2 regions of the Streptomyces sp. 4N124 genome follow, and region 2 is predicted to be linked to the other one. Evidence: riboswitches for the same ligand, from Rfam matches in the RefSeq annotation. Region 2 holds a riboswitch; the other holds the start of a gene.

Region 1 (11,944 bases), on a different contig from region 2:
CAGGGCCGCCGGTGACGCGATACTGGTCGACAACAAGCCGCTGGTGCCGCCGTACACGGTGCTCGCGGTGGGGGACGGGGAGCGGCTGAGCACCAGGTTCCAGAACAGCGCCGACGGGCTGTATCTGAATGCCCTGCAGGAGAACTACGGCATCCGGACCTCCATCTCCGCGCAGGAGGACCTCCGGCTGCCCGCCGCACCGAGCGTGACCGTACGAACAGCACAGCCGAAAACCGAGAAGGGCACATCGTGATCGCCGTACTGGGCCTCGTCGTGGGAGTCGTGGCCGGCCTGTTGGTCCGGCCGGAGGTTCCGGCGGTCGTCGAGCCTTATCTGCCGATCGCCGTCGTGGCGGCGCTCGACGCCGTCTTCGGGGGTCTGCGGGCCATGCTCGACGGCATCTTCGACGACAAGGTCTTCGTCGTGTCGTTCCTGTCCAACGTTGTCGTGGCCGCGTTGATCGTGTTCCTGGGCGACAAGCTGGGCGTCGGGGCCCAGCTGTCCACCGGCGTCGTCGTGGTCCTCGGCATCCGCATCTTCTCCAACGCCGCCGCGATCCGGCGGCATGTGTTCCGGGCGTGAGGGCGATGAGCGACAAGGACGAGGCGGCGGAGAACAGGCTGCGCAAGGAGCTCCCCGAAGAGCTTCCCGCGGTGGCTGGCCATGCAGAGGAAACGCCGGCTGAGGACACCCCCGTTGCGGCGGAGCCCGAGCTGACCGGACGGCAGCGGCTGGTGCAGGGGATCTGGCCGCCGCGCGTCACCAGGGCCCAACTCATCGTCGCCCTGCTGCTGTTCGGCCTCGGCTTCGGCCTGGCCGTCCAGGTGGCCTCCAACAGTGACGGCGACAGTGCCCTGCGCGGTGCGCGTCAGGAGGATCTCGTTCGCATCCTCGATGAACTGGATGACCGTACCCAGCGTCTTGAGGACGAGAAGCAGGGGCTCGAGAAGCAGCGTGACGAGCTGGAGAACAGCTCGGACCAGGCCGAGGAGGCCCGGAAGCAGACAGTCGAGAAGGAGCGGCAACTCGGCATCCTGGCGGGCACGGTGGCCGCGCAGGGGCCGGGCATCACGGTGACCATCGACGATACGAAGGGGACGGTCGAGGCGGACATGCTGCTCGACGCGATCCAGGAGCTGCGCGCGGCCGGCGCGGAGGCGATCCAGGTGAACGGCGTACGGGTCGTCGCCGGCACTTACCTGACGGACTCCGGCAACAGCGTGAGCGTCGACGGGAACAAGATCAACGCTCCCTATCGTTTCAAGGTCATCGGCAAGCCGCAGGACCTCGAACCGGCGCTCAACATCCCAGGAGGCGTGGTGCAGACTCTCGAGAAGGAGCAGGCCACCGTGAGCGTCGAGCGGTCCAGCAAGATCGTTGTGGACGCCTTGCGAGCGGCGAAGCGGCCTGACTACGCTCGGTCGTCCTCCCAGTGAACCGGGGGTGCATGGGGGACGTCCGGCCAGGGCAAGACGTTGCGGGGGGTCGGCGCACCGAATGGGTGGTGCGTGGTGGAAACTGTCTGGTGGATACGGACGTTGTGAGGATGTCCGGGTCGACCGGTGAGTGCAATCAGGGTTCGTCCTGCCCCACGGGCGGGTCTGTTTCGGTCAAGGGGAATCGCCCGTGAAGTTGTTTGCGAAGTTGTTCGGCAAGAGCGCGCGAGAGGGTCGTGAAAACGCCACGGCTCGTCATCGCGCGCAGCCCGACGCGGAAGGTCAGCGCCCGCTGTTCCGGGACCAGGTCCCTGGTCCGGGAGGTGACATTTCGGGAGGTCAGGGCGCGCCGTCTGTTGACCCTGCGCAGTCCGGCGGCATAGGTTTCGGGCAACCGTCAACCTCAGGTGCGGGTGGAGGATTTTCCGCCGACCCGTACGCGTCCAACGCCCCGGCGGGGCAGCCGCGGCAGGAGGATCCGTCCATGTCGGCCCTGGTATGTACGAGGTGCGGTAACCGCAACGCGGAGAACAGCCGCTTCTGCTCCAATTGCGGTGCCCCGCTGCGGTCCGGGGCCGCGGCTGAGCGTCCGTCCGAGACGACCTCCACGATCTCCATCTCCGGCCTTGAGGCGTACGACGCCGAGGTCACCGGCCAGACGCAGATGCCGATGCTCTCCCCGGAGGCGCAGGCGGCCGTCGACGCGCTGCCGCTGGGCTCGGCGCTGCTGGTGGTGCGCCGCGGGCCGAACTCCGGCAGCCGCTTCCTCCTGGACAGCGACCTGACCACCGCCGGGCGGCACCCGCAGAGCGACATCTTCCTGGACGACGTGACGGTCTCCCGGCGGCATGTGGAGTTCCGGCGCGGCCCCGACGGCTCGTTCACGGTGGCCGACGTGGGCAGTCTGAACGGCACGTATGTCAACCGCGAGCGCATCGACCAGGTCGCCCTGTCGAACGGTGACGAGGTGCAGATCGGCAAGTACCGGCTGGTCTTCTACGCGAGCCAGCGGGGCTACTGACCCTCCCCCGGGCGCCGTCCGGGGGGACTCCCCAGGGAAGGTCCATGCTTCAAACACCGAGCGGCGGTGCCGGAGCCGGTACCGCCGCCACGGACAGTGGGCTGATGAGCATCGGCACGGTGCTGAGCGTGCTGCGCGACGAGTTCCCGGAAGTCACCATCTCCAAGATCCGTTTCCTGGAGTCGGAGGGGCTGATCGAGCCGCAGCGGACACCCTCGGGGTACCGCAAGTTCAGCGCGGACGACGTCGAGCGCCTCGGCCATGTGCTGAGGATGCAGCGGGACCACTATCTGCCGCTCAAGGTGATCCGCGAGCACCTGGACGCGATAGCCCGCGGGGAGGCCGTACAACTGCCCGCGCTGGCACGCCAGCGTGACGGTGAAGCCGTGGTCGAGGCCTCCGAGGCTCCCATGGCGGCCCGGATCGGCCGGGCCGAACTGCTCGCCGCCGCGGAGATCTGCGAGCGGGAGCTGGAGGAGTGGGAGGCGTACGGCCTTATCGCTCCGCTGCCGGACGGGGCGTACGACGCGGAGGCGGTCACAGTTGCGTCGCTCGTCTCCGAGCTGGGGCGGTTCGGGATCGAGCCGCGCCATCTGCGGGCCATGAAGGCCGCCGCGGACCGCGAGGCCGGGCTGGTGGACCAGGTCGTGGCCCCACTCAAGCGGCACCGCAATCCGCAGACCAGGGCGCATGCGGAGGCGCGTACCAAGGAACTGGCTGTGCTGACCGTGAAGCTGCACGCCGCGCTGGTGAAGACCGCGCTGGGAGTGCGGTTGCCCTGAGGCTGCCGGGTCGCGGGCGTCCGGATGCGGCACCCGTTTTCGGCCCGACTACCCAAACGTCCCGGGCACGGCCTAGGGTTGCTGTGTGAACGAGCTCGATGTCGTAGGTGTCCGGGTCGAAATGCCCTCCAACCAACCGATCGTGCTCCTGCGCGAAGTGGGAGGCGACCGTTACCTCCCCATCTGGATCGGCCCGGGGGAGGCGACGGCCATCGCTTTCGCCCAGCAGGGCATGGCCCCCGCACGACCGCTGACCCACGACCTGTTCAAGGACGTGCTGGAGGCCGTCGGCCAGGAGCTCACCGAAGTGCGCATCACGGATCTGCGTGAGGGCGTCTTCTACGCCGAGCTGGTCTTCGCCAGCGGCGTCGAGGTGAGCGCCCGCCCGTCCGATGCCATAGCGCTGGCCCTGCGCACCGGGACGCCGATCTACGGCAGCGACGGCGTGCTCGACGACGCGGGGATCGCGATCCCGGACGAGCAGGAGGACGAGGTGGAGAAGTTCCGCGAGTTCCTCGACCAGATCTCGCCCGAGGACTTCGGCACCAGCAGCCAGTGAGACGCGGCAGCCTGCGGACGCAGCCCCCTGTCGGGTCGGTCGATACCTCGCGGTGGCGCGAAATGCCGGCATGTGCCATGGGCGCGTGAGAGCGTCGGTCAAGCTCCCCCCGAGGGCATTCGGCTAGCCTTTCCCCGCGGTGGGGTACGGGAAACCACTCCTAGGGTGATTATCACTCGGCGTGCCGAGTGTGGCGATCGTTGACGCACCCCTGGTGACTGCCTACCGTCGAGAAGGCAGGTCAAGGACGGAGGTCGGCGTGAGAAGCAGCGGCGACGGTACGGCTGGGGGTGCTCCCGGATATGGCCCGGGGGCGAGCGGTCCGTACCCGCTTCACGGCAGCGCGGCCGATCACGCTCCGCAGCACATGGCGGCCGTGCCCAGCAGCGGAGGGGCGACGTCCATGGCGTCCGAGCAGATCGGCTACCGCGGTCCGACGGCCTGTGCGGCCGCGGGCATCACCTACCGGCAACTCGACTACTGGGCGCGCACCGGGCTGGTCGAGCCGAGCGTGCGGCCCGCGCACGGGTCCGGCACGCAGCGTCTGTACAGCTTCCGGGACGTCGTCGTCCTGAAGATCGTCAAGCGGTTCCTGGACACCGGGGTGTCGCTGCAGAACATCCGCACCGCCGTCCTGCACCTCAGGGAACGCGGGTTCCGCGACCTGGAGCGCATGACGCTGATGAGCGACGGCGCCACGGTCTACGAGTGCACCTCGCCCGACGAGGTCCACGCGCTGCTCCAAGGCGGCCAGGGCATCTTCGGGATCGCCGTGGGCGTCGTGTGGCGGGACGTCGAGAGCGCGCTCTCGCAGCTGCACGGGGAGCGGATCGACACCGGTGAGACGCTCGTCGGGAACAATCCGGCCGACGAACTGGCGCGGCGGCGGAACCGGGCGGTCTGAGCCCCGTTCAACAGCGGTTCACGGGCATTGTCAGTGGCGTAGGGCAGCATCGGACATGTGAGAACCGCGCCCACGATCCTGCATCTCGACATGGATGCCTTCTTCGCCTCGGCGGAGCAGGCATCCAAGCCGAGCTTGCGCGGGAAGCCCGTCATCGTGGGCGGGCTCGGGCTCCGGGGTGTGGTGGCGACATGTTCCTACGAGGCGCGTGTCTTCGGGGTTCACTCGGCGATGCCGATGGCGCAGGCCCGGAGGCTCGCGCCGAACGCCGCGTATCTCGTGCCGAGGTTCGGGTTCTACCGGTCGATCAGTGAGCAGGTGATGGGGCTGCTGGGGGATCTGTCGCCGCTGGTGGAGCCGCTGAGCCTGGACGAGGCGTTCGTCGATCTGGAGGCCGGTGGGGCGGCCTGGGACGAGGCGTCCGCGCGGCTGGCCGGGGTGAAGCTGCGGGCCGACATACGGGCCGTCACCGGGCTCACCGGGTCGGTCGGACTCGCCGCCTCCAAGATGCTCGCGAAGATCGCCTCGGAGCAGGCCAAGCCCGACGGTCTGGTGGTGATCGAGCCGGGGAGCGAGCGGGCGCTGCTCGGGCCCATGTCGGTGCGGACGCTGCCGGGGGTCGGACCGGCGACGGGCGACCATCTGCGGCGGGCCGGGATCACCACGGTCGACGAGATCGCCGAAGCGGGCGAGGACGAGCTCGTACGACTGCTGGGCAACGCTCATGGACACGCGCTGTACGCCATGGCGCTGGCGCGCGACGACCGGCCCGTGGTGGCCGAGCGGGAGACCAAGTCGGTGTCGGTCGAGGACACCTATGACGTGGACATTCACGACCGGGTCCGGGTCGGTCTGGAGGTGCAGCGGCTCGCCGACCGGTGTGTGCGGCGGCTGCGCGGGGCCGGGCTGTCCGGGCGGACCATCGTGCTGAAGGTGCGGCGGTACGACTTCTCCACGCTGACTCGGTCGGAGACCCTGCGCGGGCCCACGGACGACCCCGGGGTGGTGCGGGAGGCCGCGGCCCGGCTGCTGGAGTCCGTGGACACCACGGGCGGGGTGCGACTGCTGGGCGTGGGCGTCAGCGGGCTCGCCGACTACACGCAGGAGGACCTGTTCGCACAGGCGGCGGGGGAGCTGGCGGAGAGTGAAGTGGAGGAGCCTGTGCCCGGCGAACCGGCCGAGGTGCAGCCGACGCCCGTGGAGCGGCGGTGGCCGGCGGGGCATGACGTACGACATGGCGAGTACGGGCACGGATGGGTGCAGGGCAGTGGGCTCGGGCGGGTCACCGTGCGGTTTGAGACGCCCGACTCCGAGCCCGGGAGGGTCCGGACCTTCCGGGTCGACGATCCCGAGCTGGTGCCGGCGGATCCGTTGCCGCTGGTGCCGCGAAGACCCGACGCGCCGGAAGAGTCTGAGGTGCCGGAGGAGCCCGCGGTGCCTCCGGTTCAGGTGTCGTCCGTGCCGGCCAGCTTGCCGAAGTCGCGGTCCGGGAGCGAGGGCGGTGGGGCGACGTCGAGGCCGTAGTGGTGGTAGAGCTGGAGTTCCTGCTCCGGTGAGAGGTGGCGGCCGACGCCGAAGTCGGGGGCGTCCTTGATCAGGGCGCGGTCGAAGGGCACATGCAGGGCCCCCTCTATCAGCTCGCTGGGCTCCAGTGGGACGAAGGCGTCCCTGCTGAACAGGCCGGTGCGTATGGCGGCCCACTCCGGCACTCCGGTGGCGTCGTCGAGGTAGACCTCGTCGATGGTGCCGATCTTGGTGCCACTGCGGTCGAACGCCTTGCGGCCGATCAGGTTGCGCGGATCGATGTCGGTCTGCACGGGCCCTCCAATTGGTCGCAACTCATCCGTAAGCACTACAAAAGAGCAGATTCACCAAGGTGGCCACTCGAAGGTTGCGGCGTTGACCTCGCTGGTACTCTGGCAGCGGCTGCTGACCCCGTGCGGGAGAGTCCTCCGGACACCACCGGAGGCGCCGAAGGAGCAAATCCTCCCCGGAATCTCTCAGGCTCACGTACCGCACGGACGAGGTCACTCTGGAAAGCAGGGCGGGTGTCGACGGCTTCCGCTCTCACCGACGGTGAAAGCCGGGTGCCCTTGGGCGTCCGGTGAAGCTCTCAGGTTGAGATGACAGAGGGGGAGGCCGTCCGGGCACCCGCGCCGTGGTGTCCCTCAAAGGTCGTGTCAGACCAGGAGGCCTCCGCAATGACCGCCCATCGCATTCCGCTCTCCGAGCTCGAACAGGGAATCCCCTTCGAGCAGCGCCACATCGGGCCCGACCAGGAGGCGCGGGCCAAGATGCTCGCGCAGGTCGGCTACGGCTCCCTCGACGAGCTGACCGCCGCCGCGGTGCCGGATGTGATCAAGAACGCCGACGACCTGGAGTTGCCGGGCGCGCGCACCGAGGCCGAGGTGCTGGCCGAGCTGCGCACGCTGGCCGACCGCAACCAGGTGCTCGGCTCCATGATCGGGCTCGGGTACTACGGGACCTTCACGCCGCCTGTCATCCTGCGCAACGTCATGGAGAACCCGGCCTGGTACACGGCCTACACGCCGTACCAGCCGGAGATCTCCCAGGGGCGGCTAGAGGCGCTGCTCAACTTCCAGACCATGGTCGCCGACCTCACCGGGCTGCCGACCTCCGGTGCCTCGCTGCTCGACGAAGGCACGGCCGCCGCCGAGGCGATGGCGCTCTCCCGGCGGATGGGCAAGAACAAGAAGGGCCTGTTCCTGGTCGACGCGGACGCGCTGCCGCAGACCATCGCCGTGATCGAGACGCGGGCCGAGCCGACCGGCGTCGAGGTTGTCGTCGCCGACCTCAGCGAGGGCATCCCGGCCGAGCTCGCCGAGCGTGAGATCAACGGCGTGCTGATCCAGTACCCGGGCGCCTCCGGTGCCGTACGCGACATCAAGCCGGTCATCGACCAGGCGCACGGGCTGGGCGCGCTTGTCACCGTCGCCGCCGATCTGCTCGCGCTGACGCTGCTGAAGTCGCCGGGTGAGCTGGGTGCCGACATCGCGGTCGGTACGACGCAGCGGTTCGGTGTGCCGATGGGCTTCGGCGGGCCGCACGCCGGCTACATGGCCGTACACGAGAAGTTCGCGCGCAGCCTGCCCGGACGGCTGGTGGGCGTGTCCGTCGACGCGGACGGGCACAAGGCGTACCGGCTCGCGCTGCAGACGCGTGAGCAGCACATCCGCCGAGAGAAGGCGACCAGCAACATCTGCACCGCTCAGGTGCTGCTTGCCGTGATGGCCGGAATGTACGCCGTCTACCACGGGCCCGAGGGGCTGAAGGGCATCGCTCGCCGGACGCACCGGTATGCGTCGATCCTCGCCGAGGGGCTGCGGAGTGGTGGTGCCGAGGTCGTCCACGGCGCTTACTTCGACACCGTCACCGTCCGGGTTCCGGGGCGGGCTGCCGAGGTCGTCGCGGCCGCGCGTGAGAACGGCGTCAACCTGCGGCTGGTGGACGCCGACCTCGTGTCGATCGCCTGCGACGAGACCACGAATCGGGCCCAAGTGGGCGCCGTATGGACCGCGTTCGGGGTCGAGGCCGACATCGAGGCGCTGGACGCCGCTGCGGCGGACTCGCTGCCGGACGTGCTGCTGCGCGCCGACGAGTACCTGACCCACCCCGTCTTCCACCAGCACCGTTCCGAGACCGCGATGCTGCGCTATCTGCGCCGGCTCGCCGACCGGGACTACGCGCTGGACCGCGGCATGATTCCGCTGGGCTCCTGCACCATGAAGCTCAACGCCACGACCGAGATGGAGCCGGTCACCTGGCCCGAGTTCGGGCAGCTGCACCCCTTCGCGCCCGCCGAGCAGGCGCAGGGCTACCTCACGCTCATCCGTGAGCTGGAGGAGCGGCTCGCCGAGGTCACCGGGTACGACAAGGTGTCGCTGCAGCCCAACGCCGGTTCGCAGGGCGAGTTCGCCGGGCTGCTCGCCGTACGCGGGTATCACCGGGCCAACGGCGACGAGCAGCGGACCGTGTGCCTCATTCCGTCCTCGGCGCACGGGACCAACGCCGCCAGTGCCGTCATGGCCGGGATGAAGGTCGTCGTCGTGAAGACCGCCGAGGACGGCGAGATCGACGTGGCGGATCTGCGGGCGAAGATCGAGCAGTACCGCGACGAGCTCTCGGTGCTGATGATCACGTACCCGTCGACGCATGGTGTGTTCGAGGAGCATGTCGCCGACATCTGCGCGCAGGTGCATGAGGCGGGTGGCCAGGTGTACGTCGACGGCGCCAACCTCAACGCCCTGGTGGGGCTTGCCAAGCCGGGGCACTTCGGCGGTGACGTCTCGCATCTGAATCTGCACAAGACCTTCTGCATTCCGCACGGTGGTGGCGGCCCGGGCGTCGGGCCCGTCGGTGTGCGTGCGCACCTGGCGCCGTATCTGCCGAACCACCCGCTGCAGCCTGCCGCCGGTCCGGAGACGGGTGTCGGGCCGATCTCGGCCGCGCCCTGGGGCTCCGCCGGGATCCTGCCGATCTCGTGGGCGTACGTCCGGCTCATGGGCGGCGAGGGGCTCAAGCGGGCCACGCAGGTGGCGGTGCTCAGCGCCAACTACATCGCCAAGCGGCTCGAGCCGCACTACCCGGTGCTCTACACCGGTCCCGGCGGGCTGGTCGCGCACGAGTGCATCATCGATCTGCGGCCGCTGACCAAGGCGACCGGCGTGAGCGTCGACGATGTCGCCAAGCGGCTGATCGACTACGGGTTCCACGCGCCGACGATGTCGTTCCCGGTGGCCGGGACGCTGATGATCGAGCCGACCGAGTCCGAGGATCTGATCGAACTCGACCGGTTCTGCGAGGCGATGATCGCCATACGGGCGGAAATCGAGAAGGTCGGGTCGGGCGAGTGGCCCGCGGACGACAACCCCCTGCGGAACGCGCCGCACACCGCGGCCGCGCTCGGCGGGGAGTGGAAGCACGCGTACACGCGCGAGGAGGCCGTCTTCCCGGAGGGCGTCTCGGCGTCCGGGAAGTACTGGCCGCCGGTGCGACGGATCGACCAGGCCTTCGGTGACCGGAACCTGGTGTGCTCCTGCCCGCCGCTGGACGAGTACGAGGACTGAGCCGTACGTCATCGGGGGCTCCGCCGTCATGGCGGAGCCCCCGATGCGTCATGCGGTCGCCAGTGAGACCTCGGTCGACTTGATCAAGGCGACCACCGGCGTACCCGGCGACAGGCCCAGGTCCGCGGCGGCCTCCTTGGTGATCGCGGCGGTCAGTTCGCCGCCCTCGACGCCGATCTTCACGGAAGCCATCGCGTTCCCGGTGGTGATGTCGGTGACCATGCCGGGGAGCTGGTTGCGGATGGACAGGCCCTCGACTGGGGCGGTGGCCAAGGACACCTCCGTCGACTTCACGAGGGCGCGGACGGCGGAGCCCGGGGCGAGGCCGAGGTCGGTCACGGCTTCCAGCGTGATCGCCGAGGTGAGGCTCTGGCCGCCGGTGAGGCGGACGCCGACGGTTGCCATCACCTCGCCGGGTGTGACGGTGACGACCGTGCCGGGGAGCTGGTTGCGGATGCTCAGGGTCATGGGCATCAACCTAGGGCTCCGGGCGGCTCATGCCGGGTATGCGTGGGTCTGCGTCGCCTTGACCGTTGCCCACACCGGGGCCCCCGGGTGCAGGTCGAGTTCGGCGGCGGCGACCGTGGTGAGGTCGGCGGCGAGCGGGAGTTCGCCGGTGAGGTCCGTGCGGATCTGGTCGCCGTGGGTTTCCAGGCCGGCCACTTCGCAGCGCCACAGGTTGCGGGCGCTGGAGCCGGTGGGGCGGTCGCGGTGGAGGGTGACCGCGCTGGGAGGGAAGGCGACGAAGACCGGTCCGGCGAGGTCTTCCGTGGTGGTGATGGCCGGGCCGCTGTCGAGGTGGACCGTGTGGCCCGCTGCCTGTCCCTTGTAGAGGTTCAGGCCCACCAGTTGGGCGATGTAGTCCGTGCGGGGATGGCGGGCGATGTCGGACGGGGTGCCCTCCTGGACGACTTGGCCCTGTTCGATGACGACCAGTCGGTCGGCCAGCACCATGGCGTCCAGTGGGTCATGGGTGACCAGGACGGCGACCGCCTCGAAGTCGGCGAGGTGGCGGCGGAGTTGGGCACGGACTTCGAGGCGGGTACGGGCGTCCAGGGCGGCGAGGGGTTCGTCGAGGAGGAGCAGGCGGGGGCGGGTGGCGAGGGCGCGGGCGAGGGCTACGCGTTGGGCCTGGCCGCCGGAGAGGTTGCGGGGCTTGGCGGTGGTGTGGGCGGTGAGGCCCATGCGGTCCAGCCACTCGGCTGCCTGGGCGCGGGCCTCGGTCTTGGTGGCGCCATGGCAGCGGGGGCCGAAGGCGACGTTGTCCAGGGCGGTGAGGTGGGGGAAGAGGAGGTAGTCCTGGAAGACGACGCCGACCGGGCGGGTTTCCGGGGGTGTGTGGTGCAACTCCGTGCCGTCCAGGAGGAGATGGCCGGAGGTGAGGGGGGTGAGGCCGGCGAGGGTGCGGAGGGCGGTGGTTTTGCCTGCGCCGTTGGGGCCGAGTAGGGCGACTACCTCGCCGGGGGCGGCGGTGAGGGTGATGTTCAGGTGGAACAGGCCGCGGGTGACGACCAGGTGGGCGTCCAGGCCGCCGGTGTTTGTGCGGCTGGTGAGCTCGTCGGGGGGTGTTTTGGCGAAGTCGGTCATGGGGTGCACGTCCGAGGGGTGGGCGCGGTGCGAAACGCTCCGCGGCGAGTGCAGCGATAGGCCGTCGATCGTCTGCCGGGCCCGTTGTGGCTGGTCGCGCAGTTCCCCGCGCCCCTTTCCGGCGTTGCCGAACCGCAGGTGGTCCTCATGACGGCGTCATCCATCGGTCCCGTAGGCCTGCCAGGACTGCGATGGAGACGGTCAGGAGGACCAGGCTCAGGGCGATGGCGGCTGCTGGGTCGTTTTGGAGGGCGAGGTAGACCGCGAGGGGCATTGTCTGGGTGCGGCCGGGGAAGTTGCCGGCGAAAGTGATCGTCGCGCCGAACTCGCCGAGGGCGCGGGCCCAGGCCAGGACCGAGCCTGCTGCGATGCCCGGGGCGATGAGGGGCAGGGTGACCCGGCGGAATGCCGTGAAGCGGGAGGCGCCGAGTGTGGTGGCTGCCTCCTCGTAGCGGGGGTCGGCAGCCCGTAGCGTGCCCTCCACGCTGATCACGAGGAACGGCATCGCCACGAATGTCTCCGCCAGGATCACGCCGGTGGTGGTGAAGGGGAGCGTGATGCCGAACCA
Region 2 (11,944 bases):
TGGCCAGGGAGGCCTGGGCGACCTTGTTGTTGGCGGCGTCGAAGCCGGCCGCGCCGTTCTTCGAGCCCTCGCCGTCGCTGTCGCCACCGCCGCACGCCGCCGTGGTCAGCAGCGCGGCGACCGCGGCGACAGCGGCAAATGCCTGCTTACGCCGCCCTGAGGTGCGTTTGGTAGTCACGATCTCGGATCCTCCGGTTGTGATGAGAGACCCCGTGTCAGTGCCACGGGACGCTTTAGGTACGGCAGTTCAGCGGGAGCCCTTCGGGTCCAGCGCGTCACGCACGCCGTCGCCGAAGAGGTTGAAGGCGAGGACAGTGATGAAGATCGCCACACCAGGGACCACCATGTACATGGGATCCGACTCGTAGTAGTCGATCGCGCTCGAAAGCATCTGCCCCCAGGACGCCGTGGGCGGCTTGACGCCCACGCCCAGGAAGCTGAGTGCCGCCTCGGTGAGGATGTTGGTGGGGATCATCATCGTCGTGTACACGACGATCGGTGCGACGAGGTTGGGCAACAGCTCCTTGAACAGGATGTACAGCCGCCCGGCGCCCAGGGAGCGGGCGGCTTCCACGTACTCGCGCTCGCGCAGCGACAGCGTCTGGCCGCGCACCACGCGTCCGATGTACGGCCACCCGAAGAAGCCGATGACCAGGATCATCACGAACACACGCACGCTGGACCCGGTCAGGCCCAGCATCTCGTTCGGCATGACGGAGACCAGCGCGATGATGAAGAGCAGCTGCGGGAAGGCCAGCAGACCGTCCATCACCCGGCTGATGACCGAGTCGACCCAGCCGCCGAAGAAGCCGGCGAGGATACCGAGGACGGTGCCCAGGATGACGGCGACGACGGCCGACAGGAAGCCGACCAGCAGCGAGATCCGGGCGCCGTAGAGGATGCGGGCGAGGATGTCGCGGCCGTTGACCGGCTCGACGCCCAGCAGGTGGTCGCCGCTGATGCCGCCCAGCGAACCCGTGGGGGTGCCGAACAGCGGGTCGATCAGCTCCTCGTGATACGCGTCCGGATCCTGCCCGAGCAGGTTGGTGATGACCGGCGCGAGCAGGGCGACCACCACGAGGAGGAGCACCACGGCGCCGCCCGTCAGAGCGAGCTTGTCCCGCTTCAGGCGCTCCCAGGCGATCCGGCCCAGGGAGCGACCCTGTACGGCCTTCGCGCCGGTGCCTGCGACCGCCGCTTCCTCGGCCGCGCTCGGGGCCGCCTCGGCGGTCGGCTCGTGCAATGGTGCCGTCATCTGGCAGGGACCCCTCTCAACCGGTGGTAACCGGCCCGCACTTGCCGCTGTGGCGGCGTGATCAGTCCGTCGTACTGGGGTTTCGAACACCCCTGGTGCGGGAGTCTTCAACGCTTTGGCGACGCGTTGCCAGACTTGGCGGTGAAAGGATGCGTAACCGTGATGCGGCGTCCGGGGTTCCGTTATCCGGACAGCGGGTAACGGGGGCCGGACGAGGACAAGTCGGGCATCCGACGCGGGTCAGGTCTTTCCGTCGCGGTCTACGCGCGAAGAAGGGCTCCGCCCCTGTGGCGGAGGGTGGCCACGCGTCATGTGTTCAGTATCCGCCGTGGGCCGGAGGGTAGCCGTACCCGCCGGCGGGGGCTTGGGCGGGGGCCGCGTGGGCCTCGCGGTCGTAGAAGGGGCGGGCCTGGGCTCGCATCCACATCGCGACCGGGTCGTACTCGTCGGACATGGCGACCGTCGACACCGGCAGGCCGTCCGGGACGGCGCCGATGGACTGCTGCATCATCGCCCGCACCGAGTCCACGGCGGCCGGGCTGGTGTCGTATACATCGAGGCCGATGGCGAGGTACGGCGCCCCCAGCGCCGGCTGCACCCAGGCGCGGCGCAGGGTGCGGACGGCCGGGGTACGGTGGGCGTTCTGCGCGAGCAGGGCGTAGAACTGCGGGATTTCGATGCCGGGCTCCGACAGCCGCAGCGGCCCCGCGGGCTGCCGCTCCAGGCCGGTGGCGATGCGGCGCAGGTCGAGCCAGGGGATGCCGACGCCGCCGCCGGGCGCGTGTGGGTTCAGCCAGAGGCCGTAGTGGTCGGGGTAGAGGGTGCGGGCGACGTCCACTCCGTCGACGACTTCGTAGGAGCGGTTCCAGCCGCTGGCCGAGAGCTCCTGGGCGGAGGTGACACAGGGGGCGTACCCGTGGCCGTCGACCTCCATGTTTCCGTACTGCGCGTCCGGTGAGCCTGCCTGACCGTGCCAGAGGAGCATCCAGACCTGGCCGGCGGAGGGGGTCGCGAGGGCGCGCAGCAGTGCCTCGTAGGCGTCGTAGCGCCCGGGCGTCACCTGGCGCAGCATGTGCTCGACCTGGCCGGTCGCGATGCTGGCGCTCACCTTGTACCGCCCCTTCACTGGAGGTTGCCCCGGATATGAAACCAGCTTAAGCGCCCTAGAGCTCGGGACCTGTTCGTCGTGGGCGAGTGCGGGTTCATCGTGGCTTGTGGCGCAGTTCCCCGCGCCCCTGGGGTGTTGCAATCACCGTTGGTAGAAGGGGCGGGCCCTGTTGCGCATCCATTCGGCTACCGGGTCTTGTGTTACGTCCAGGAGAACCAGGTTTACCGGCCACTGCACGGGGACCTTGGCCAGGGCTCGGCCCAGGGCGTCGAGGGGGAGGGCCCTGATGTCGCCCTCCCAGTGGTTGAGTTCGACGCCGACGAACATGACCGGGTCGGCCGTTTCGATCGCCGCCAGGCAGCGGCGGGCCGTTGTCACCACGCCGGTCCGGTCGAACTCGGTGGCTGCCGCGGAGAGGAAGTCCACGGGGTCGTCCTGCCAGTCCGGTTCGTAGAGCTTGACCCGGCCGCCGGTGGTGAGGCCGTCCAGGGGGGTGCGGCCCACCCGGCAGAGTTCGGCGACGGCGGGCGGCGGGAGGGGTATGCCGACCACGCCGTCGGGGTTGACCGCGATGCCGACCTGCGGGGGCAGGCCGCGGGCGAACTCCACCGCGGGGGCGATCGTGTACGACATGTGGGAGCCGGCGACCTGGCGGAACTGTTCCTCGGAGCTGAACACCGGGACGTAGGCCTGGCCGCCGAGTTCGAGTGTGGGCAGGTCGAGCGGGACGCTGTCCGGGCCGCCGCCATTCGGGAGCGGGACCCAGACGAAGCTGCGGCCGAGGACTTCGATGACCCTGCCGCCGGCCCCCGGGACGTTGAGGGAGGCCGAGAGCACCTCCTCCAGCTCGTTGCCGGGCCAGCCCCCGTGGGGGTGGGGGTGTGCCTGTGCCGGGAAGTCCGGGAAGTCCCCTGGGAAGTCCATCTGCTGTCAACCGCCTGCCGAGATCACTGCTGTGACTCAAAGGCTAGCGGGTGGAATACCGGGTTCAGCCCGTGAAGCCTCAGCCCGTGAAGCCGATCCGGCGCAGCACGTCCGCCGCGTCGCGGTCGAGCAGGACCGCGGAGCCGCAGCCGTCGGGCAGATCACCGCGCTCCACGGAGCGGATCAGCCGGGCGGCCGCCGTGCGGTGGCGCAGGAAGGCGTAGCGGGAGACACCGCGGCCGCGTTCGCGCTGGCCCTCCAGGGCGGTGCCGGGCGCGACGTCGAGCAGCAGGAGGTGCAGGGTGCCGCCGCGGCGGCGGGCCTCGCGGGACAGCCAGCGGCGCACCCAGGACTGCGTACCGCAGTCGTGGACGACGACTCCGGTGCCGGTGCGCAGGGCGCGGCGCAGTCCGGTGTAGTGCGCGAGGCGGACCAGGGGGCGGTAGACCGCGTACGGCAGGAAGCGGGGCGCGTGGGTGTCCCAGCGGTCGCGGGTGTCCTGGGAGTCGATCCGGATGCCCTTCACCGTGCGCGCCATCAGCGTGGACTTTCCGCTTCCGGGCAGGCCGGTGATCACGACGAGGTCCTTGGGGCCGAAGAGCAGTGCGTGCGGGCTGCGGCCGGCCCGGTCGCGCAGATCCCGGACGACGGGCGCCCGGTGCGCGCCGCAGGCCTCCCTGGCCGGAGCCGTGGGCTGCTCGGGCAGCGCGAGGGCCGAGCTGGTGGCGTACGCCGTGATCCTGTTCACCGTGATCGTCCTCCCCATGGGGTCGGGAGTTCCCATCCCCGTCGAGTGTAAAGAGAAGGTAATACGCGGCCCTCCCGATTACGTCCGCTTCCCGCAACAAGCCTGCTACAGGCCACTGTGCCCGACGGTGACCCCTGCGCGGCCCCTGCGGACGGCCGCCTTGAAAAGGTCCCCCTGCCGCGGTCGGCGGATGCGTGCAATGATGTGCGCGCCAACTGCATACCGGCCGCTTGAATCCGCGCGGGAGAGTTCCCAGCACCGCTGTCGCTGGGGCGCCGAAGGAGCAAGTCCCTCCCTTGAATCTCTCAGGCCCCGTTACCGCGCGGGCGAGGCACATCTGAAAAGCGGGCCGCTGCCGCAGTGGCTCCACCCAAGGTGCAAACCGTGATCTTCACCGGTCACGGCGAACCTCTCAGGTTCCGATGACAGATGGGGAGGAACTTTCCTCGCCTGTCATGCCTTTGGGAGCAGATCCGATGAGCAGTACGCCTCTCCGTCACACCGCGCTCGATGCCCTGCATCGTTCGCTGGGCGCGACGATGACCGACTTCGCCGGCTGGGACATGCCCCTGCGCTATGGCTCCGAGCGCGAGGAGCACCTCGCCGTACGCACCCGGGCCGGGCTCTTCGACCTCTCACACATGGGCGAGATCACGGTGACCGGCCCCCAGGCCGCAGCACTCCTGGACTACGCCCTCGTCGGCAACATCAGTGCCGTCAAACCCGGCCGCGCCCGCTACACCATGATCTGCCGCGAGGACGGCGGCATCCTCGACGACCTGATCGTCTACCGGCTGGCCGAGACCGAGTACCTGGTCGTGGCGAACGCCGGTAATGCGCAGATTGTTCTGGACGCGCTGATCGAGCGCTCCGAGTCGTACGACGCCGAGGTGCGCGACGACCGCGACGCCTACGCCCTCATCGCCGTCCAGGGCCCCGAGTCCCCCGGCATCCTGAAGTCGCTCACCGACGCCGACCTCGACGGACTGAAGTACTACGCCGGCCTGCCCGGCACCGTCGCCGGCGTCCCCGCTCTCATCACACGCACCGGCTACACCGGCGAGGACGGCTTCGAGCTGTTCGTGAAGCCGGAGCACGCGGTCGAGCTGTGGCAGGCGCTGACCAAGGCGGGCGAGGGCGCCGGCCTGGTCCCGTGCGGCCTCTCCTGCCGGGACACCCTGCGCCTGGAGGCGGGCATGCCGCTGTACGGGCATGAGCTGTCGACCGCGCTGACGCCCTTCGACGCCGGGCTCGGCCGGGTGGTGAAGTTCGAGAAGGAGGGCGACTTCGTCGGGCACGCGGCGCTGACCGAGGCTGCCGCCCGGGCCCAGTCGAACCCTCCGCGCGTCCTCGTCGGGCTCGTCGCCGAGGGCCGCCGGGTGCCGCGCGCCGGGTACGCCGTCGTCGCCGGCGGCGAGGTGATCGGCGAGGTCACCTCCGGCGCCCCCTCCCCCACCCTGGGCAAGCCGATCGCGATGGCCTACGTCGACGCCGCACACGCGGCACCCGGCACGGCCGGGGTCGGTGTGGACATCCGCGGCAGCCACGAGCCGTACGAGGTCGTGGCGCTGCCGTTCTACAAGCGCCAGAAGTAGACACTGGGCTGTGATGCCGGGCACATCCTCCCTGCTCACAACCGTCTTCCGTAGTCCCCCATTCACCAGCACTCCCCCGCGTACAGGAGAATTCAGGCCATGAGCAACCCCCAGCAGCTGCGCTACAGCAAGGAGCACGAGTGGCTGTCGGCCGCCGAGGACGGCGTCGCGACAGTCGGCATCACGGAGCACGCGGCCAACGCGCTCGGCGATGTCGTCTTCGTCGACCTCCCCACGGTCGGCGACACCGTGACCGCGGGCGAGACCTGCGGCGAGCTGGAGTCGACCAAGTCGGTCAGCGACCTGTACTCCCCGGTCAGCGGCGAGATCACCGAGGTCAACGAGGACGTGGTCAACGACCCGTCGCTGGTGAACTCCGCCCCCTTCGAAGGCGGTTGGCTCTTCAAGGTACGTGTCGCCCAGGACCCGTCCGACCTGCTCTCCGCCGACGAGTACACCGCCTTTTCCGCCGGCTGAGGAGTCGCACCAGCATGTCTGTCCTCAACACCCCCCTGCACGAACTGGACCCGGACGTCGCCGCCGCCGTCGACGCCGAACTGCACCGCCAGCAGTCCACGCTCGAGATGATCGCCTCGGAGAACTTCGCGCCGGTCGCGGTCATGGAGGCGCAGGGCTCCGTCCTGACCAACAAGTACGCCGAGGGCTACCCGGGCCGCCGCTACTACGGCGGCTGCGAGCACGTCGACGTGGTCGAGCAGATCGCGATCGACCGCGTCAAGGACCTGTTCGGCGCCGAACATGCGAATGTCCAACCGCACTCGGGCGCCCAGGCCAACGCTGCGGCGATGTTCGCGCTGCTCAAGCCCGGCGACACGATCATGGGCCTGAACCTCGCGCACGGCGGGCACCTGACCCACGGCATGAAGATCAACTTCTCCGGCAAGCTGTACGACGTGGTCGCCTACCACGTGGACGACTCCGGTGTCGTCGACATGGCCGAGGTCGAGCGGCTGGCCAAGGAGTCCAAGCCGAAGCTGATCGTGGCGGGCTGGTCGGCCTACCCGCGGCAGCTGGACTTCGCCGCGTTCCGCCGGATCGCGGACGAGGTCGGCGCGTATCTGATGGTCGACATGGCGCACTTCGCCGGTCTGGTGGCAGCCGGGCTGCACCCCAACCCCGTCCCGCACGCGCACGTGGTCACCACGACCACCCACAAGACGCTGGGCGGCCCGCGCGGCGGAGTGATCCTTTCCACCGCCGAGTTGGCGAAGAAGATCAACTCGGCGGTGTTCCCCGGTCAGCAGGGCGGGCCCCTGGAGCATGTGATCGCCGCCAAGGCGGTCGCCTTCAAGGTCGCCGCCTCGGAGGACTTCAAGGAGCGGCAGCGCCGTACTCTGGACGGTGCCCGCATCCTCGCCGAGCGTCTGGTGCGGGAGGACGTGAAGGCGGAGGGCGTCGACGTGCTCTCCGGCGGCACGGACGTGCACCTGGTCCTGGTCGACCTGCGCAACTCCGCGCTGGACGGCCAACAGGCCGAGGACCGCCTCCACGAGGTCGGTATCACGGTCAACCGCAACGCGATCCCAAACGACCCGCGTCCGCCGATGGTGACCTCGGGCCTCCGCATCGGCACCCCCGCCCTCGCCACCCGCGGCTTCACCACCGAGGACTTCGCCGAGGTCGCGGACGTCATCGCCGAGGCGCTCAAGCCGTCGTACGACGTCGAAGCGCTCAAGGCCAGGGTCACCGTGCTCGCGGACAAGCACCCGCTGTATCCCGGTCTGAACAAGTAAGTCCCCCTGGTGGGACACCCGGCCACCCGGTCCTGATCGCCGGATGCCGGGTGCCCCACCACCCCCGCTGTGAGGAGTCCCCGTGGCCATCTCGGTCTTCGACCTGTTCTCGATCGGCATCGGCCCGTCCAGCTCCCACACCGTGGGCCCGATGCGCGCGGCCCGCATGTTCGCCCTCCGGCTGCGAGGCGAAGGCGTCCTGGACTCCACCGCGTCCGTTCGGGCCGAGCTGTACGGCTCCCTGGGCGCGACCGGACACGGCCATGGCACGCCCAAGGCGGTACTGCTCGGACTGGAGGGCGCGTCACCGCGCACGGTGGACGTCGAGACCGCCGACCAGCGGGTGGAGGACATCAAGGCGGCGGGCCGGCTCCGGCTGCTCGACGAGCGGGACATCGCCTTCGACTTCGACAAGGACCTGGTCCTGCACCGCCGTAAGGCACTCCCGTACCACGCGAACGGCATGACGCTCTGGGCGCACGACGTCTCCGGCGCCGAACTCCTCTCCAAGACCTACTACTCCGTGGGCGGCGGCTTCGTCGTCGACGAGGACGCGGTCGGCGCCGACCGCATCAAACTCGACGACACGGTCCTGAAGTACCCCTTCCGCACGGGCGACGAGTTGCTGCGCCTCACGCAGGAGACCGGCCTGTCGATCTCCGCACTGATGCTGGAGAACGAGCGGGCCTGGCGGACCGAGGAGGAGATCCGCGCGGGCCTGCTGGAGATCTGGCGGGTGATGCGGGAGTCCGTGGCACGCGGCATGTCCCGCGAGGGCATCCTGCCGGGCGGCCTGAAGGTACGGCGGCGGGCCGCCAACACGGCCCGCAAGCTGCGCTCGGAGGGCGACCCCAAAGCCCTCGCCATGGAGTGGATCACGCTCTACGCGATGGCCGTGAACGAGGAGAACGCGGCGGGCGGCAGGGTCGTGACGGCCCCCACGAACGGCGCGGCCGGCATCATCCCGGCGGTCCTGCACTACTACATCAACTTCGTGCCCGGCGCCGACGAGGATTGCGTCGTCCGCTTCCTGCTCGCCGCCGGCGCCATCGGCATGCTCTTCAAGGAGAACGCCTCCATCTCCGGCGCCGAGGTCGGCTGCCAGGGCGAGGTCGGCTCGGCCTGCTCCATGGCGGCGGGCGCCCTCGCCGAGGTCCTCGGCGGCAGCCCCGAACAGGTCGAGAACGCCGCCGAGATCGGCATGGAACACAACCTCGGCCTCACCTGCGACCCCGTCGGCGGCCTCGTCCAGATCCCCTGCATCGAACGCAACGGCATGGCCGCGGTGAAGGCCGTCACGGCAGCCCGCATGGCCATGCGCGGCGACGGCTCCCACAAGGTCTCCCTCGACAAGGTCATCAAGACGATGAAGGACACGGGCGCCGACATGAGCGTGAAGTACAAGGAGACGGCGCGGGGCGGGCTCGCGGTGAACATCATCGAGTGCTGAGGGGACGGGACCTGACCTGCGCGTTCGTGTCTTTCAGCGCTGTCGGGGCCTTTCCTGCAGGACGAGTCCGTCGAGCCGGTCGGCGAGATGCCCCCCTGGCTGGGCAGCGCCACCCTCGATGGACCCGCCGCGGGCTACTGGGGCAACGCTGCGACGGCCGCGGCCCTGCGCCGGGCGGGCAGGAACAGACCTGCCGCAACGACGGCCGAGGCCAGGCCGAGCAGGCCGACGGCGGCGGCCAGAGTGCCGAGGGCGGACTTGGCCGCGATCAGCACCAGGGGGCAGATGAACTGGCCGATGAAGAAGGACGCGGTCCACAGGCCGGTGCCGCGGCCGCGGTCGGCGAAGTCCAGCCTGGACATGGCGATGGTGAGCAGGGAGGGCAGCAGGAGACCGGTGCCCAGGCAGTTGAGTACGGCGCCGACGATCAGCAGTGGCGCGCTGTTGGCGAGCCACATCACCGCGAAGCCGGCCGCGCACAGGGCGAAGACGAGTGGCAGCCGGGGCCCCGGGGTCCCGCGCAGCTTGGCGAAGGTGATCGCGCCGGCCACGGTGGCGGCGCTGGCGATCGCTGTGGCCAGCCCGATCACGCTGGTCGCCGTCACGCCGAGGTCGTCCAGCAGATAGGACATCTCCACCGGGACGGTGTAGAAGACGAGGGCCCCGAACACGGTGAGTCCGCAGATCCCGGCCAGCTGTCGGAAGGGGAAGGAGCGCTTCGGCGCGACCGTGGTGTCCGTGCTCTCCCCGTCTCCATCCCCGACCTCGGCGGCACCGGTGGCCGCGGTCGGCTTCGGCAGTCCGATGGCCATGAGCGGGGCGATGAGCAGGCTGACGGCGTAGATCCAGAACGGGGTCCGCCAGCCGGCCGACCCCGCGGCACCGCCGATGACGAAGAACGCGGTCGCGGAGGCGGAGGCGCACATGGTCTGGAGGGCGAGGTAGCGGTCCCGTACCCGACCGCTGTAGTAGTCGCCGATCAGCGTGGTGGAGCAGGTCATGATGGCGGCCTCGGCGACACCTACCAGGGCGCGGCTGGCCACGATGGCGCCCAGTGACTCCAGCCACAGCGGGGCGGTGCCGAAGATCGCGTACAGCACGGTCGCGACGATCAGCAGGCGCTTGCGGCCGAGCCGGTCGACGATGACGCCCGCGAAGGGGGCCAGCAGGCCCAGCGCCAGGGCCGGGACGGTGAGAGCCATCGGGACCAGGGCGCCCGCGCCGGGGGTGTCGGCGAAGTGGTCCTGCATCTTGGGCAGCACGGGGGCGATCAGGACGGCCCCGAGGATCGGCAGACAGCTGCCGGCCATGAGGAGAGCGACGCGCAGCCGGTGCGCGGCACCGGACGTCGGAAGGACCGCACCGGACGGCGGCACTGGTTCCGCGTAAGCGGGCGGGGACGGTGGCACGGAAGCGGGCATGCGGGAACTCCACGTGGCGAGGGGAGGGGTGGGCACGCCACCGGGGAACAGACACCCCGAGAAGAGGAGCGTCCGGGGAACTGGGGTCGACTATGAGTGAGCGGCCCAGCCCTGCCTAGCCTCTGTCCGATCGATCTCCCGGATCGCGATCATCCTTGCCGTGGATGGTCTCGGTGACCCGGGCCGCCGTCTCCCGCAGCCAGATGTGCGCCGCGTCGTGCGTGTGCACCGGGTGCCACCACAGGGCTTCCCGGAGCGGCACGGCGTCGTAGGGCGGTTCCATGACCCGTACGGGGACGAGCCCGTCGAGCCGGTCGGCGAGATGCCCCTGGATCAGGGCGACCCGGCGGGTGCCCGCGACCAGGAGGGGCATCAGCTGGAAGCTGTCGACGGAGACTTCGACGCGCGGCTCGATACCGAGCATGGCGATCTGACGGGCGGCAGGTGCGTCGTACGTGCGCTGGTACGTCACCCACGGCAGCCGGGCCAGGTCGTCGAGGGTGAGCTCCTCGCCGACCTCGGGGTTGTCCTCGGCGACGAGGTAGACCCAGCGGTCCCGGTAGAGCTCCACGGCGGGAAAGTCGCCGATGATGCCGTGCGGCAGCAGCAGCCCGTCGGCGGTGCTCAGCAGCGCCCCGGTGTTCTCGGTGATGTCCGTCGGAGGCTGCTTGAAGCGCAGCCTGATCCCCGGCGCCTCGGTGTGGACGATGCGGGCGAGTTCGGCACCGAAGACGGCCACCGCGTAGTCGGAGGCGATCAGGGTGAACTCGTGCTCCTCATGGGCGGGGTCGAACACCGCCTGGCTGGTGAAGACGCGTTCGAGCAGGTCGCAGGCGGTGGCGGTGCGGTCGAGGAGGGCCAGGCCGAGGGCGGTCAGTTCGTAGCGTCCGCCGATCCTGGAGAGCAGGTCGTCGTCGAAGTGGCGGCGCAGCCGGGCCAGGGCGGCGCTCATGGCGGGCTGACTGAGCCCGATGCGTCGGCCCGCGTTGGTGACGTTGCGCTCCTCCAGAAGGGCCCGCAGGGCGACGACGAGGTTGAGGTCCAGGCTGGCCAGGTTCACGCGAAATCCCTGTACGGAGTAGGAGACTGTGCCTGGGTATTCGCGGCCTGGATGCCCGGCATCCAGAGAATCGATTTCCCCGATCGCAATCTACGGGCCAGATTGGTGGCACCGCAATCGGGAGGACATCTCCGTGAAATCCGCAGCCACGTCGGCGCCTCTCTTCGCCGGCCCCTTGGCCATCGGCACTCTCTCCGCTCCGGGCAGGGGCGTGTTCCCCGGCCTCGCGGTGCCGGACGGCCGCGTGCTCGACCTGCGTACGGCCCTGGACGAACCCGCGCTGACCACCCTCGCTCTCCTGGAGCGCTGGGACGAGGAACTGCCTCGCCTGCGCGGCCTCGCGGACGAGCCGGCCGGTGACTGGCTGCCGCTGGACGACCTGTCCGTGCACGCGCCCGTCGAGCCCCGGCAGATCTTCCAGTCCGGTGCCAACTACCGGCAGCACGTGATCGACCTGGAGGTCGCGCACCGATCCCCGGACGACCCGCGCACCGTCGAGGAAGCCCGCGCCGAGATCGCGGCGATCATGGACAAGCGGGCCGCCGAGGACCTCCCGTACGTCTTCATCGGCCTGCCGACCACGATCACCGGCCCCTACGACGATGTCGTACTGCCCGCGTGGGCCGGGC

Evidence for each region. Region 2 has a riboswitch for glycine ahead of gcvT (glycine cleavage system aminomethyltransferase GcvT). Riboswitches for the same ligand answer to the same signal wherever they lie in the genome.
Region 1: linked by a shared signal. The riboswitch ahead of gcvP (aminomethyl-transferring glycine dehydrogenase) and the one ahead of gcvT (glycine cleavage system aminomethyltransferase GcvT) in region 2 are both predicted to bind glycine.

What each region holds. Positions count from the first base shown of each region.
Region 1 is NZ_JBQQBS010000007.1:4,362-16,305, forward strand. Features, by position in the region: gene ACTWQO_RS08920 (DUF881 domain-containing protein) at 1-253, shown strand, start outside; gene ACTWQO_RS08925 (small basic family protein) at 250-582, shown strand; gene ACTWQO_RS08930 (DUF881 domain-containing protein) at 588-1,436, shown strand; gene ACTWQO_RS08935 (FHA domain-containing protein) at 1,567-2,457, shown strand; gene ftsR (transcriptional regulator FtsR) at 2,502-3,239, shown strand; gene ACTWQO_RS08945 (bifunctional nuclease family protein) at 3,325-3,798, shown strand; gene ACTWQO_RS08950 (MerR family transcriptional regulator) at 4,058-4,702, shown strand; gene ACTWQO_RS08955 (DNA polymerase IV) at 4,760-6,226, shown strand; gene ACTWQO_RS08960 (PRC-barrel domain-containing protein) at 6,148-6,519, opposite strand; glycine riboswitch at 6,633-6,728, shown strand; gene gcvP (aminomethyl-transferring glycine dehydrogenase) at 6,904-9,789, shown strand; gene ACTWQO_RS08970 (TOBE domain-containing protein) at 9,838-10,257, opposite strand; gene ACTWQO_RS08975 (ABC transporter ATP-binding protein) at 10,285-11,376, opposite strand; gene ACTWQO_RS08980 (ABC transporter permease) at 11,522-11,944, opposite strand, start outside.
Region 2 is NZ_JBQQBS010000006.1:12,676-24,619, reverse strand. Features, by position in the region: gene ACTWQO_RS07810 (ABC transporter substrate-binding protein) at 1-178, opposite strand, end outside; gene ACTWQO_RS07805 (ABC transporter permease) at 248-1,255, opposite strand; gene ACTWQO_RS07800 (enhanced serine sensitivity protein SseB C-terminal domain-containing protein) at 1,572-2,363, opposite strand; gene ACTWQO_RS07795 (enhanced serine sensitivity protein SseB) at 2,505-3,287, opposite strand; gene ACTWQO_RS07790 (AAA family ATPase) at 3,367-4,071, opposite strand; glycine riboswitch at 4,267-4,366, shown strand; glycine riboswitch at 4,367-4,474, shown strand; gene gcvT (glycine cleavage system aminomethyltransferase GcvT) at 4,512-5,630, shown strand; gene gcvH (glycine cleavage system protein GcvH) at 5,730-6,107, shown strand; gene glyA (serine hydroxymethyltransferase) at 6,122-7,384, shown strand; gene ACTWQO_RS07770 (L-serine ammonia-lyase) at 7,467-8,834, shown strand; gene ACTWQO_RS07765 (MFS transporter) at 8,969-10,255, opposite strand; gene ACTWQO_RS07760 (LysR family transcriptional regulator) at 10,371-11,315, opposite strand; gene ACTWQO_RS07755 (fumarylacetoacetate hydrolase family protein) at 11,449-11,944, shown strand, end outside.